2 regions of the Aquamicrobium sp. YD-1-mutant5 genome follow, and region 1 is predicted to be linked to the other one. Evidence: predicted binding sites of a transcription regulator. Region 1 holds the regulator's gene; the other holds the start of a gene.

Region 1 (7,473 bases):
TTCGTGAACTTCATGGGATTGCCGCGATCGGCCTCGCTGGTCGGCGGTCTCGTGCTGACACTGATGACGCTGCCGACGATCATCATCGCCACCCGCGCGGCCCTCAAGGCTGTGCCGCCCTCGATCCGCTCCGGTGCACTGGGTGTCGGCGCCTCGAAGATGCAGACCGTGTTCCACCACGTTCTGCCGCTTGCAGCCCCCGGTATTCTCACCGGAACCATCATTGGTCTGGCGCAGGCGCTGGGCGAGACCGCTCCGCTGCTGCTCATCGGCATGGTGGCCTTCGTGGCCGACTATCCCGCCACGCCGATGGACCCTGCCACCGCGCTGCCCGTGCAGATCTACATGTGGGCGAACGAAGCCGAACGTGCCTTCGTGGAACGCACTTCCGGCGCCATCATCATCCTCCTGCTTTTCCTTGCCGCGATGAACCTGGCCGCGATCCTGCTGCGCCGGCGCTTCGAACGGCGCTGGTAATTAAGGAACAAAGATCGTGAACATTATGAGCGAAGCAACTCTGGAAAATGCCGTGAACGCCAAGGTGGCCGCCGTCAACGAACCCATCAAGATGCGGGGCGAGAAGGTCGGCGTCTTCTATGGCGACAAGCAGGCCCTGTTCGATGTGGATCTTCTGGTCCGCCAGAATCAGGTGACGGCGCTGATCGGCCCATCGGGCTGCGGCAAGTCCACCTTCCTGCGCTGCCTGAACCGCATGAACGACACCATCGACAATGCGCGGGTGGTGGGCAAGATCACGCTCGACGGCGAGGACATCTATGACCGCGACATCGACGTGGTGGAACTGCGGTCGCGCGTGGGGATGGTGTTCCAGAAACCGAACCCGTTCCCGAAGTCGATCTATGAGAATGTCGCCTATGGCCCGCGCATTCACGGTCTGGCCCGCAGCAAGGCCGACATGGATGCGGTGGTGGAATCGAGCCTGAAGCGCGCCGGCCTCTTCAACGAGGTCAAGGACCGCCTGCATGATGCCGGCACCGGTCTTTCCGGCGGTCAGCAGCAGCGCCTGTGCATTGCGCGCGCCATCGCCGTGTCGCCTGAAGTGATCCTGATGGACGAGCCCTGCTCGGCGCTCGATCCGATTGCCACCGCGCGCGTCGAGGAATTGATCGACGAGCTGCGCGAGAACTACACCATCGTCATCGTTACCCACTCCATGCAGCAGGCGGCGCGCGTCTCGCAGCGCACGGCCATGTTCCATCTCGGCAATCTCGTCGAGGAAGGCCCGACCGAGAAGATGTTCACCAACCCCGACGACAAGCGCACGCAGGACTACATCACCGGCCGGTTCGGCTGAGTCTTACTGCGGCCATTCCAACAGACGAGGAACGTATAATGGGTGCTCATACGGTGACCGCCTTCGACGACGATCTTGGCGAGATCGAAGGGCTGGTGCGTGACATGGTCAGCCTGGCCGGGTCCATGGTCGATGAGGCGACACAGAGTCTGATCGTGCCGGACAATGCGCTGGCCCAGCGCGTCATCTCCGAGGATGCGGTGATGGACGAGTTGCAGCGCCGTCTGGACGACCGCGCCATCACGCTGATCGGCAAGCGCCAGCCGATGGCGCAGGACCTGCGTGCCATCGTGGGCGCGATCCGCATGGCCGGCGATCTCGAACGCATTGGCGATCTGGCCAAGAACATCGCCAAGCGCGTCGATGCGGTGGGGCAGTCGAGCGTGCCGCGCGCCTTCGCCCGCTCCATCGAAGACATGTCCGAACTGGTTCTTGAGCAGGTGCAGGGCGTCATCGACGAATATGGCGCGCGCAACCCGGAAGGGCTGGTGCGGCTGCGCGACGAGGACGAGCTGGTCGACGTCAAATACACCTCTGTGTTCCGCGAACTGCTGACCTACATGATGGAGGACGCGCGCAACATCACGGCCTGCACGCATCTGCTTTTCTGTGCGAAGAACCTGGAGCGCATTGGCGACCACGTGACCAATATTGCCGAAAATGCCTATTATGTGCTGACCGGCGAGCAGTTGCCGGCTCATCGTCCCAAGCAGGACGAGACTGGCATACCGGCACCTGCGGTTTGAAGCAGGATCGAGGAGACGAAGCATGATCGCACCCCGCATCATGGTGGTTGAGGACGAAGAGCCGTTGGGCGTGCTTCTGCGCTACAACCTCGAAGCCGAAGGCTATCAGGTCGAGATCGTCACACGCGGTGACGAGGCCGAGTTGCGGCTGCAGGAAAATGTGCCGGACCTTCTGGTGCTCGACTGGATGGTGCCGGCGATCTCCGGCATCGAACTGTGCCGGCGCCTGCGCATGCGCGAGCAGACCGAACGGCTGCCCATTATCATGCTGACTGCGCGCGGCGAGGAAAGCGACCGGGTGCGCGGCCTTTCCACCGGCGCCGACGACTATCTGGTCAAGCCCTTCTCCATGCCGGAGCTGGTGGCGCGGGTAAAGGCGCTTCTGCGTCGTGCTAAGCCCGAGGTGCTGTCCTCTGTGCTCAAGGTGGGCGACATCGTGCTCGACCGCGAGCAGCACCGCGTCTACCGCAAGAAGAGCGAGATCCGGCTGGGGCCGACCGAGTTCCGCCTGCTCGAATTCATGATGCAGCATCCCGGTCGCGTCTTCTCGCGCGGACAGTTGCTGGACAATGTCTGGGGCGAGACGATCTACATCGACGAACGCACAGTGGATGTGCATGTCGGGCGGTTGCGCAAGGCGGTCAACACCGGCCGCATGCCCGACGTGATCCGCACCGTTCGCGGTTCAGGCTACGCGATCAGGGAAGAGTGACGGGCAGAGAAGAGTGACGCGCGGCCGGGCCGTCCTGCAGGGACCGTCCGCCGGCAAAAATCCTGTCATCGACGTAAGTCAGCGCGCGCATGGCACAGCCTTCGCGCAGCAGGGCGATCTGGTCCGGCTCGATGCTGAAGCTGATCGAGCCGGAATGCTGGCCGCCGGCAGTGCGCGCGATGGCATCGCGCAGGGCCGGTTCGATCAGGTCGAAGGCGGCTGCATTGAGGCCGACCAATGCCACCGGGGCAGGGTCGATAAGCGCAAACAGGCTGCCGAGGCCGAAGCCGAGCGCTTCGCCTGCGATGCGGAACGCCTCGCGCTCGCGCCCTTCATGGTCCCGGGCCGCGTCCGCCAGCGCCTGCATCTCCGCTTCCCCGATATCGCCCCGCGGTTCCTCGTTCTGGTCATGGCCGGCGGCGCTGCGCCAGATGGCGTAGCTTCCTGCATAGGCTTCGATACAGCCGCGCCGCCCGCAACGGCATAGCGCCCCGTCCGGCCTATGGATCATGTGCCCGAATTCGACGCCTGAGGAATGGGTGCCGGTGAACATCTCGCCCTTGAGCACCAGCCCCATGCCGATGCCGTGCGAGAGCAATATGGCGATGAAATCGTCGCGATAGCGGGCCGGATCGCGCCAGCGCAGCGCCTCGGCCATCATGTTGCAGTCGTTCTCCACCGTTACGGGAACAGAGAATTCCGCTTCCAGAATGTCGGCGAAGGGGATGTCCGTGTGCGGGGTGATCGGAGACCACAGCATGGAACGCGCTTCCGCGTCGGTGATGCCCTGAACGGCAAAGACGATACGCAATGGCGGGCCAGCCTTTGCGGCGGGGTGAGCAAGGCATCGTTGAAGCACTGCCACACATTCGCCGATCAGCGCCTCGCGGGAGAGGGCGCGCGTGTCGAGCCGCAACTGCTCTTCGTCCAGAACAGATCCCGAATAATCGAGCCGGACGGCGGAGAGGTTGTTGAGGGAAAGCATCAGCGTCACCACGCTGGCTGCTGCGGGGTCGAGTTCGAGCCCGATCTGGGGCCTTCCGCGTCTGAGGGCAGGGGCATCATCCTGTCGGGCCTCCGCCAGAATGCCCTCGGCGATCAGGTCGGCGGAAATAGCGGAGATGGTGGAATGGCTGAGACCCGTGATAGTCGTGATTTCGGTGCGGGAAACCTGTCCGCCACGCCGCGCGGCCGAAATCACCATGGCGCGGTTGCGCCGGCGCAGATCGTCGTGCCGCATGCCAACAGTCATTACTGTACTCTTCCTCCCTGCGTGCCGACGTTGAATAGCAGGCCGTGAACTTTGTCAGAAGCGGCGAAGGCTGTCATTATTTAATTCGGGTTTCGAAATAATTCACGGACGGTCAGAAAATCCGTTGACACGGTCAGGTCGTTGCGCCACATTTTTTCGAGGCTCGAAAAAAGTCCTTGCCCCGACTTGTTCACCGGCATGGCTTGTTCACGGGTCACAACGTCGCGCCCATGGGCGCAGGGAGGAAATCATGAGGAATTTTACGGCTGCCATTCTGGCGGGTGTCGCCTTGTCTCTGACGCTTCCCCTCGCCGCACAGGCGAAGGACAAGGTCATCGGCGTGTCCTGGTCGAATTTCCAGGAAGAGCGCTGGAAGACCGACGAAGCGGCGATGAAGGCCGCGATCGAGGCGGCGGGCGACAAGTACATATCGGCTGACGCGCAATCGTCCGCCTCCAAGCAGCTCACCGATGTCGAAAGCCTGATAAGCCAGGGCGCCAATGCTCTCATCATTCTGGCGCAGGATGCCTCGGCCATCGGTCCGGCTGTTCAGAAGGCGCTCGACGAGGGCATTCCGGTCGTCGGCTATGACCGCCTGATCGAGAACAGTGATGTTTTCTATCTCACCTTCGACAATAAGGAAGTGGGCCGCATGCAGGCCCGCGAGGTGTTCAAGCTGAAGCCGGAAGGCAACTATGTCTTCATCAAGGGCTCCGGTGCCGATCCCAATGCCGACTTCCTGTTCTCCGGGCAGGTCGAGGTGCTGAAGGAAGCGCTGGATTCCGGCGCGATCAAGAATGTCGGCGAGGCCTATACTGATGGCTGGCTGCCGGCCAATGCCCAGAAGAACATGGAGCAGTTCCTGACCGCCAACGACAACAAGGTCGATGCGGTGGTGGCCTCCAATGACGGCACTGCCGGTGGTGCGATCGCCGCACTTCAGGCGCAGGGCCTTGCCGGCTCGGTGCCGGTTTCGGGTCAGGATGGCGACCATGCCGCGCTGAACCGCATCGCGCTCGGCACCCAGACCGTGTCGGTGTGGAAGGATGCGCGCGAGCTTGGCAAGAATGCCGCCCAGATCGCCAGCGAACTGGCCGACGGCAAGGAAATGACCGCTATCGCCAATGTGCAGGACTTCACCACGCCCGGCGGCAATACGGTCAAGTCCGTATTCCTGACGCCGATTGCGATAACCAGGGACAATCTCAACGTCGTCATCGATGCCGGCTGGATCACCAAGGATGCGGTCTGCACGGGCGTTGCGGCAGGCAGTGTCGCTGCCTGCGACTGAGCTGTCCAGTTTACGGGAAGCGTTGGGGTGCCTGCGCTTCCCGCAGGATATGGCTGTCTGCGGTGCCGCGCCCGGCATGAAACCCTCAAATTTCCGAAGCGATTGGCCGGGCCGGGGCGTTTGCTGTCCCGGTTTGCAAGACCGCTGTGCACTTTTGCCGGATTTGGTCTAGCATGATGGTGCGGCGCATTTGACGGCCAGAACCGGCCGGTGGGAGGAAACCATGAGTGATGCGACCTCGGCAGCGACGGGCGACCGGGCGCGGGAGGCCGATCTCGGGCCGCTGGCGAAGTTCCTCAAGGCGACGGAGCTCGACACCCGCATGCTCGGCATGCTGGGGGCGCTGGTGCTGATCTGGCTCCTGCTTCACTTTCTTTCCGGCGGCCTGTTCCTGACGCCGCGCAACCTGTGGAACCTCTCGGTCCAGACATCTTCCGTGGCCATAATGGCAACCGGCATGGTGCTGGTCATCGTGCTGCGCAACATCGACCTGTCGGTGGGCTCCATGGAGGGCATCGTCGGCATGGTCATGGGCGTGCTGCAGGCGCAGATCCTGATCCGCGTGTTCGGCTTTTCGCTGGGCGATCCGTGGATCTGGGTGATCGCCCTTGCCTGCGGCATCCTTGCGGGGCTCCTCATCGGCGCGTTGCAGGGATTCATCATTGCCTATCTTGAAGTGCCGGCCTTCATCGTCACCCTTGGCGGGCTGCTGATCTGGCGTGGTGCCGCGTGGTGGGTGACGAGCGGGCAGACCGTCGCGCCGCTCGACGCAACATTTCAGCTGATGGGCGGTGGACCGCTGGGCGCTATCGGCGCCAGCTGGAGCTGGGTCGTGGCCGTGGCCGGCTGTCTTGGCGTCGCCTTTCTGATGGTCAGTGGCCGCCGCCAGCGCCAGCGGTTCCGCTTCCCGTTGCGGCCGGTATGGGCCGAATTGCTGCTCGGGGGCGTCGCCTGCGCCGCCATTGTGGGCGCGGTGTGGGTCGCCAATTCCTATCCATGGCCGGTGGGCATCGTGAGACGCTATGCAGCGGCGCAGGGCATCGAGGTGCCGGAAGGGGGGCTGTTCATCGCCCATGGCATCGCCATTCCGGTGCTGATGGCCGTCGCGGTCGGCATCATCATGACCTTCGTGACCAACCGCACCCGATTCGGACGTTACGTGTTCGCCATCGGCGGCAATCCGGAGGCGGCTAACCTCGCCGGCATCAACACGCGCTGGGTGACCATGAAGGTGTTCATGATCATGGGCGTGCTGGTGGCGATCAGCGCAGCCATCTCCTCGGCCCGCCTCAACGCGGCGACCAATGCGCTGGGCACGCTGGACGAGCTTCTGGTCATCGCGGCGGCCGTCATCGGCGGCACGTCGCTGGCTGGCGGCTCCGGCACCATCATCGGGGCGATGCTCGGCGCGCTGCTGATGCAGTCGCTGCAATCGGGCATGGTCCTGCTGGGCATCGACTCGCCTCTGCAGAACATCGTCGTCGGTGCCGTGCTGGTCATCGCGGTGTGGCTCGACACCGTCTACCGCAAGCGGGTCTAGGAGGAACGGCCATGGCAGAGTCCCGAAACAGCAGCGCTGTCCCGCTCATCGACATGCGCAACATCTCCATCGCCTTTGGCGGCATTCGCGCCGTCGACGACGCTTCGGTCGATCTCTATCCAGGTGAGGTGGTGGCGCTGCTCGGCCACAACGGGGCCGGCAAGTCGACGCTGATCAAGATCCTGTCCGGCGCCTACAAGCGCGACGCCGGGCAGATCTTCGTCAATGGCGAAGAGGCGGCGATCGGCAATCCGCGCGATGCCAAGAAATACGGCATCGAGACGATCTACCAGACGCTGGCGCTGGCCGACAATGTCGATGCGGCCGCCAATCTGTTCCTCGGCCGCGAACTGATGACGCGCTGGAACACGCTGGACGACGTCGCCATGGAAGCTGAGGCGCGCAAGGTCATGGGCCGCCTCAATCCGCGCTTCCAGCGCTTCAAGGAGCCGGTGATCAAGCTCTCCGGCGGGCAGCGCCAGTCAGTGGCGATTGCCCGCGCCATCCTGTTCAACGCGCGCATCCTCATCATGGACGAGCCGACGGCGGCGCTCGGTCCGCAGGAGACGGCGCAGGTCGGCGAACTGGTGCGCCAGCTCAAGGCCGACGGCATCGGC
Region 2 (7,473 bases), 340 kb from region 1:
GATGTGCATTATGTTGCACTGCACATAATAAGATCATTTCGAGCCTGTCGGCCTGTGGCCTTCTCGACATTGGCAGTATCTCCCCCTTATCTGTCCTCCATGGAACCGGGCAAGGACGACACAATCGCGGTGCGAATCGCAAAGGCTCTGGCCGAGCGCATCATTTCGGGTGCGATCGAGCCGGGTGCGCGTTTGCGTCAGGATCATGTGGCCGAGGAATTCGGTGCCAGCCATGTGCCGGTGCGCGAGGCGTTCCGGCGGCTGGAGGCGCAGGGCCTTGCCGTGAGCGAGGCGCGCCGGGGCGTGCGGGTCGCTGCTTTCGACCTCGATGAGGTGAAAGAGGTGGCGGAGATGCGTGCCGCCCTTGAGGTTCTTGCGCTGAGGCATGCGGCACCGCATCTGACGGCCGCGATCCTCGACAAGGCCGAGGAGGCGACGCACGCCGGCGACCGCTCGCGCGATGTGCGCTCATGGGAAGAGGCCAACCGCACCTTCCACCGCCTGATCCTGACGCCCTGCGGCATGCCCCGCCTGCTGGCTGCCATAGACGATCTTCATGCCGCCAGCGCCCGCTTCCTGTTTGCTGCATGGCGTTCGGAGTGGGAAACCCGCACCGATCACGATCATCGGGCAATCCTCAGCGCCCTGCGGCAGGGGCAGGTGGATACGGCGGCCTCCATTCTTGCCCGGCATGTCCAGTGGATCGGCCAGCGCCCGGTGCGCATGCAGTCCGGTGCCACCCGCGAGGCTTTCACAATCGTCGGCTGACGTTGCAGCCGAGGGAATGGGCGAATCGGCGGCCCGTGTCGCGGGTGCCGTTTCGATCCCGCGCTTTGATGCATTGTGCGCGCATGGCGGGCGATGTCCCTGAACCGGTCATTGAAATCAAAATGAAATTTCAGATTCTGCGTGGGTTTTTCCAGCGCCGGATAGCCGGTTTTTGTCTGGCCAGATCAAAAGGCGCTTGCCTCCTGCCTGAAAATATGGATTCGATAATAGATCAGAATCAAAAATTATCTATAATTTGGAGGATGCCAGTGTCGCAGTCAGAAATCCCCGCCGTAACGCCCTCCCTCAGCCCGCTTCGCCTGCAGGAGCGACCCCTGCTGTGGCAGGTGGCCGCTATTGCCATCGGTACGCTGTTGCTTGCGCTGTCGTCGCGAATCGAAGTGCCGATGATTCCGGTGCCGATCACCATGCAGACCTTCGCGGTCACGCTGGTCGGCGCACTCTATGGCTGGCGGCTTGGCGCGCTCACCATTCTGGCATGGCTTGGCGAAGCGGCCATCGGCATGCCGGTGCTGGCCGGAGGCTCGGGCGGCCTGGCGCCTTTCGTCGGTCCGACAGCCGGCTATCTGGTGTCGTTCCCGATCATCGCCGCCCTTGTCGGCTGGCTGGTCGAGCGCGGCTGGAACGGGGATCGCGTGTTCATGGCTTTCGCGGCCATGCTGATCGGCAACGGTCTGTGCCTTGTCATCGGCGCGCTGTGGCTGGCCGGCCTCGTTGGGTTTGAAAAGGCGGTGGCGCTTGGCGTCACGCCCTTCATCGTCGGCGGCGTGCTGAAGTCGGCGCTCGCTGCCGCCACGCTGCGGCTGTTCCCCCGCGCAAAGAGGGAGCAGCAGGCTTCGTGACCATCAGGCTGAGGGCGCATCACCTTCTGTGCATGCTCACCTATGTCGGCAAGGGGTACACGCCTGCCTTCACAGCCAATTATGACCTGATCGCCGGGCGGCTGAGCCGTGGCGAAGACATCGTGATCGTGGAGGGGCCGGACGATGTCTGTGCCCCTCTGCTGTCGGAGCCGGAAGCGCATTGCTTCAACGCAAGCGTTCTGGAACGGGATGCGCAGGCGGCCCGCGATGTCGGTGATCTGCTTGGCCGGCGCATCAGTGCCGGCGAACGGATCGCACTTGACGCGATCTTGCTGGAAAAGCTGCGGTCGGGTTTTGCCGCCGGGCTGACGCGCACCGCCTGTGCGGGGTGCGAATGGGCGGAATTGTGCACGGACATCGTTGGCGATGCCTATGCCGGCGTGAAGGTTGGCGGGCCGCCCTGCTGACGGCCCGCCTTTCTGGAAGTCAGTTCAGTGCGGCGACGTTGCCGAGCCGCAGGAACAGAGTTTCGCCGGACGAATCGGCGACGCCGTCATTGTCGGTGACGACGAAGGCTTCGCCGCTCTTGTCGACGGTGAAGCCTTCCACCTTGTCGAGCACATAGCCGTTGGTGGCGGCCTTGAGGTCAGGCACCAGGTCGCGCACCAGCGTCTTTTCCACCAGCGGCAGGTCGCCACCCAGTTCCGCTGGCTTAAAGCCGTCGAGCGCCACGCTGTAGATGCGCTTCACCCTGGCTGCATCGCCGATCAGATTGTCGCGCTCGACGATGTAGAGCTTGCCGTCATGGGCGGTGATTTCCGACAGGCCGATCCAGCCGCTTTCGGCCTTCTCCAGCGGATAGCGCACGGCCGACCATTCCTTTGCCTTCGGCTTGTAGGCGAGCAGTTTCGCTTCACCTTTCGGATCGTCACCCCATTCGCGCTGCACGGCGGCGATCAGCGTCAGCTCATCGCCTTCGCCAATGGTGGTGATGCCTTCGAGACCGTAGCGGGTCTGGTGCGCGACCAGCTCGGCTGGCAGGGCGATTTCCTGTTTGATTTCGCCCTTGGCGTCGACGCGGAAGATGGCATGCGGAACGAGCTTGGCGACGGCGCCTTCATTGGCCAGCCAGAAGCCGCCTTCGCCGTCCGAAGCAATGCCTTCGAGGTCGAGCTTCTGGGCGGGGTTGCCGCCGCGCGTGATCACGGTCTTGCTTGTGATGCGGGCCGGGGACTGGGAGGCATCGATGGTGAAGATCGCCGGCTCCGCGCCATAGACCGAATCCGAGACGGCATAGAGCTTGCCGGGCGCCTCGGGATCGGCGGCGAGGCCCGACAGCGCACCCCAGCCGATCGGCAGGCCGTTGGCGTCGGTGTCTGACTGGATCATCGGGTAGACCGGCTGGCCTTCGGCGCGCTCGAAGATCATGACATGCGAGCGGGCGCCGCCATCTTCGACCAGATCGGTTTCGTTGGCGGTGACGAAGAGGTTGCGGGCGGGAATGGCCAGCAGGCCTTCCGGGCCGATGCCGGAGGGCAGCGCCTGAAGGAATTTCGGCTCCGCGCCGGTGTCCTCATAGACGCCGACCAGCGAGGCGCGCTCGGCGCCGACGAAGATCAGCTTCTGATCGCCATAGGCGCCGGCTTCCATGCCTTCGGGCTCGATGCCCTTCTTGTTGCGGTGCTCTGGATAATGGCCGAGCTGCGCTGCGATGTACTCGAAGCTGGCCCCGGATTCGTAGAGCAGTTCGCCCGTCTTGGAGAAGATGGTGAAGCCGCGCGAGCCGCCCTTGTAGTCGCCTTCATTGGCGATGACGAGGCGGTCGTTGTCGAGCCACTGCACGGCATCCGGCTCGCGCGGGGCGTTCTCGATCTTGCCGGTGAAGGAGAGCTTGCCGTCCTTTTTGGTGTCGACGTTTTCCAGCGACACCGATCCGGCCGAGAAATGCGAGACGATCTCGCCGGTTTCGGCTTTCACGATGGCGATGTGGTTGTTCTCCTGCAGGGTCACGGCGATCTCGCCGGCCTCGTTGAAGTCGACGAATTCAGGTTCGGCATCTTCCGGCGCGATTTCGGCAAGCCCGTTCAGGTCGACGGTGCGGATGGTGGCGCAGTCGGGCGCGCCGTCCTTCAGCGAGACGATCTTGAGGTTGCCGGCGGGAAGCTGCGGAAGTTCGCCCTCATTGAGGTCCTCGTCGCGCTCGTTCTCGATGGCGACGGCGAGGAAGCGGCCGTCCTTGCTCACCGCCACCGAATCCGGCTGGCCGCCGAGATCGCAGGATGCTTCGATCTTCTTCGAGGCGATGTCGATGACCGTCAGGTTTCCGGAGGGCTCGGTGTAGCTCTTCGATGTGTTGACGCCGGCCAGAACCCTGTTGCCGATGACGGCGACGGAGGTGGGCTCACCGTCGATCCTGACGATGCCGCCGGCCTTCGGCGCTTTCGGGTTAGTGATGTCGATGAAGCCGACGGCGCCCAGCGGGCTGTCGGAATAGACGAGCGTGTTGCCGTCTTCGGTGGCGGTGATGATCTCGGAGGATGTCGCGGTTGCCGGATCGGTGCCTTCGGGCAGGTTGGAGGCGACCGGGAACGTGGCGATGCGGTTGAAGACCTGATCGGCGTGAGCCGGCAGGGAAACGGATGCGGCAAGTGCGGCCATGGCCGCGACAAGTGACGAACGGGTGCGCATGGGATCTCTTTCCCTCATGAGAAGAATGCGCATTCCCTTTGTGCCATCGGTATTTCAGCCCGATGACGGTTTCGCGACACAAGCATGACGTTCCGGAGCGTGCTTCTTTAGGCCCGGATTTTCTTGCTCTCGGGCTCGAACGCGGTTATAGGAAAGCGGATTTTCCCTTTTTCGGTGGCTTGTAAAACCACCGCCCGCGTAACGGGACGCGGGCGAACGAGAGGATTTTATTCGATGGCAAATACGCTTCTCATGCCGAAGGCGACCGCCGTCTGGCTGGTCGACAACACCGCGCTTTCCTTCGACCAGATCGCCCAGTTCTGCGGCCTGCATCCGCTCGAAGTGAAGGCGATCGCCGATGGCGAATCGGCGCAGGGCATCAAGGGCATGGATCCGGTGATCACCGGCCAGCTCAGCCGCGAGGAGATCGCGCGCGGCGAGCAGGACCAGAACCATCGCCTGAAGCTTTCCGAGCCGAAGGTGCGGGTGCCCGAGACCAAGCGCAAGGGCCCGCGCTATACGCCGCTGTCCAAGCGTCAGGATCGTCCCAATGCGATCCTGTGGCTGGTGCGCAACCATCCCGAGCTGAAGGACGCGCAGATTTCGCGTCTGGTCGGCACCACCAAGTCGACCATCGAGCAGATCCGCAACCGCAGCCACTGGAATGCGGCCAATCTGGTGCCGATGGATCCGGTGACGCTGGGGCTGACCTCGCAGATCGACCTCGACATCGAGGTGCAGCGCGCTTCCCGTAACCGCGAGGTTCAGCCCACCGGTGATACGCTGCTGCCGGCTTCGCTCACCGAACGCCTCGACCCGCAGGCCGATGCACCGCGCGACGAAGATGCGGAGCTGGACGCGGATGCCGTGTTCGCCAAGCTCTCGGCGCTGAAGGGCGCGGAGCCGGAAGAGGACGACGAGGAATAAGCCTCGCCTCCATATATATTCAAAAAGCGCGGGCCCGCCCCGCGCTTTTTTATTGCGGTTTCAGCGGCGGATCAGCCGGGTGACGGCAATGCCGCAGACCATCGAGGCGACGAAGATCAGTGCGGTGGGTTCGCCCAGTCCGAGCGCAGGGATCGAGCCGCCGGGGCAGAAACCGGCGATGCCCCAGCCGACGCCGAACAGGCCGGCGCCTGCCAGAAGCGGCAGGTCAATGTCTTTGCGGGCCGGCAGGTGGAAGCTGGTGTCGCAAAGCGGCGCCGGGTTTTTCAGCACCAGCCGGTAGCCGATTGCCGTGACGATCAGCGCGCCGCCCATGACGAAGGCGAGCGAGGGGTCCCACGTTCCCGCGACATCGAAGAAATTCAGCACCTTGGCCGGATTGATCATGCCGGAAAGCGCGATGCCGGTTCCGAAGACGAGGCCGATCAGCAGGGCGGTGATCATGCGCGACATCACAGCCCTCCCACGATGTGACGCACGATATAGACGGTGATGCCTGTCGTCGCCATGAAGGTCAGCGTGGCGGCGATGGAGCGCACGGACAGGCGCGCCATGCCGCATACACCGTGACCCGAGGTGCAGCCGGAACCGAGGGTGACGCCGACACCGACGATCAGGCCGCTGACGATCAGCCAAAGTGTCGGCGTGGTGCTGGCAAAGGCAATGTCATATCCGGTCAGCGCGATGATGAGTGCAGGTGCTGCAATCGCACCGGCAAGGAAGGCAGCGCGCCAGCCCCAGTCGGTGGCCACTGGCGGCAGAATGCCGCCGACGATGCCCGATATTCCGGCGATCCGGCCATGCAGCGCCATGAGCAGCACGGCGGCCAGACCGATCAGCGCGCCTCCGGCAAGGGATGTGATGGGCGTAAACTCGGTCATCGCTTGCAGGCCTTTCCGTTGGTGGAGCAGCCCAGCATGCAGTAGGCGGGACAGAAGCGCAGGAGGCCGGTGACGACGAGGACAAGGCCGACGATGACCGACAGCCACGTCCACAGTGTGCTTTCAAAGAAGGCCCAGCCGGACATGAAGGGCAGGGCAACGAGCAGCACACCGGCGACGATCCTGACGATGCGCTCCGGGGTTCCGATATTGGCGGTCATGGAGTTTTCTCCTGTGAAGCGGTCACTGCCCTATTTGCAGAACAGGGCATGCATGGTGTGGATGAAGGTCGCAATGCGGGGGTCTGCAAGCCGGTAGAAAACCTGCTTGCCCTCCTTGCGGCTGGCCACGAGACCGGCTTCGCGCAATTCGGCGAGCTGCTGCGACAGGCCCGGCTGACGGATGCCGAGCAAATCTTCCAGCTCGCGAACCGAATGCTCGCCATCGACCAGCGCGCAGCACACCATCAGGCGATCCGGGTTGGACACCTTCTTCAGGAAGGCGGACGCCTCGTCGACATTGGCGCGAAGATTGGCGGCCTCGCAGGACAGCTTTTCCGATGTGGTCATGTCCGGTTCACCCCCATGGTGCGCCCTTGAGCAGGTCGAGCGGGATCTTCAGGTAGCGGGTGCCGTTGGCCTCCGGCTCGGGAAGCCGGCCGCCATTGGTGTTCACCTGCAGGGCATGCAGGATCAGCTTCGGCATCGGCAGGGTGGCGTCGCGCGCCTCGCGGGCAGCGACATAATCGGCCTCTGTCAGATATTTCGACATGTGGCTGTTTTTCGCCTTCTGCTCGGCCACCGTCGATTCCCACAGCGGTTCACGCCCGCCCGGCTGGTAATCGTGGCCGGTGAAGATGCGGGTGTCGTCTGGCAAAGCGAGGATCGCCTGGATCGACGCCCACAGGGCCGCAGCGCTGCCTCCGGGGAAATCGGCGCGGGCCGTGCCGCTGTCGGGCATGAACAGCGTGTCATGCACGAAGGCCGCATCACCGATGACATAGGTGATGGAGGCGAGCGTATGGCCGGGCGAGAACATCACGCGTGCGGGGATCGAGCCGACCATGAAGGTGTCGCGTTCGGCAAACAGCCGGTCCCACTGCGAGCCGTCGGCCGGAAAATCGGACCAGTTGTAGAAACCCTTCCAGAGCTTCTGGACGTCGACCACCTTTTCGCCGATAGCCGTCGGGGCGCCGGTCTTCTGCTTCAGATAGTGCGCGGCGGAGAAATGGTCGGCGTGAGGGTGTGTGTCGAGAATCCATTCGACCGTGAGGCCCTTTTCCTGCACGAAATCGAGAATGCGGTCGGCATTGGTGGAGGCGGTCTGCCCGGACTTTTCATCGTAGTCATAGACCGGGTCGATGATGG

Evidence for each region. Region 1 encodes PhoB, which activates phosphate uptake and scavenging genes when phosphate is short. Its sites were predicted from a motif close to TGTCATNNANCTGTCAT; they were not measured.
Region 2: the regulator PhoB is predicted to act here: its motif matches at 4,343-4,359, upstream of AC5XE7_RS06510 (esterase-like activity of phytase family protein).

The regions. Positions count from the first base shown of each region.
Region 1 covers NZ_JCAKKP010000003.1:94,115-101,587, reverse strand. The annotation lists gene pstA (phosphate ABC transporter permease PstA) at 1-477, shown strand, start outside; gene pstB (phosphate ABC transporter ATP-binding protein PstB) at 494-1,315, shown strand; gene phoU (phosphate signaling complex protein PhoU) at 1,354-2,061, shown strand; gene phoB (phosphate regulon transcriptional regulator PhoB) at 2,084-2,773, shown strand; gene AC5XE7_RS04730 (ROK family protein) at 2,760-4,025, opposite strand; gene xylF (D-xylose ABC transporter substrate-binding protein) at 4,276-5,316, shown strand; gene AC5XE7_RS04720 (sugar ABC transporter permease) at 5,540-6,856, shown strand; gene AC5XE7_RS04715 (ATP-binding cassette domain-containing protein) at 6,868-7,473, shown strand, end outside.
Region 2 covers NZ_JCAKKP010000003.1:430,140-437,612, reverse strand. The annotation lists gene AC5XE7_RS06525 (GntR family transcriptional regulator) at 100-768, shown strand; gene AC5XE7_RS06520 (biotin transporter BioY) at 1,038-1,631, shown strand; gene AC5XE7_RS06515 (DUF1284 domain-containing protein) at 1,628-2,059, shown strand; gene AC5XE7_RS06510 (esterase-like activity of phytase family protein) at 2,079-4,280, opposite strand; gene AC5XE7_RS06505 (DUF1013 domain-containing protein) at 4,515-5,207, shown strand; gene AC5XE7_RS06500 (DUF6691 family protein) at 5,268-5,678, opposite strand; gene AC5XE7_RS06495 (YeeE/YedE family protein) at 5,678-6,106, opposite strand; gene AC5XE7_RS06490 (YgaP family membrane protein) at 6,103-6,327, opposite strand; gene AC5XE7_RS06485 (ArsR/SmtB family transcription factor) at 6,358-6,675, opposite strand; gene AC5XE7_RS06480 (MBL fold metallo-hydrolase) at 6,683-7,473, opposite strand, start outside.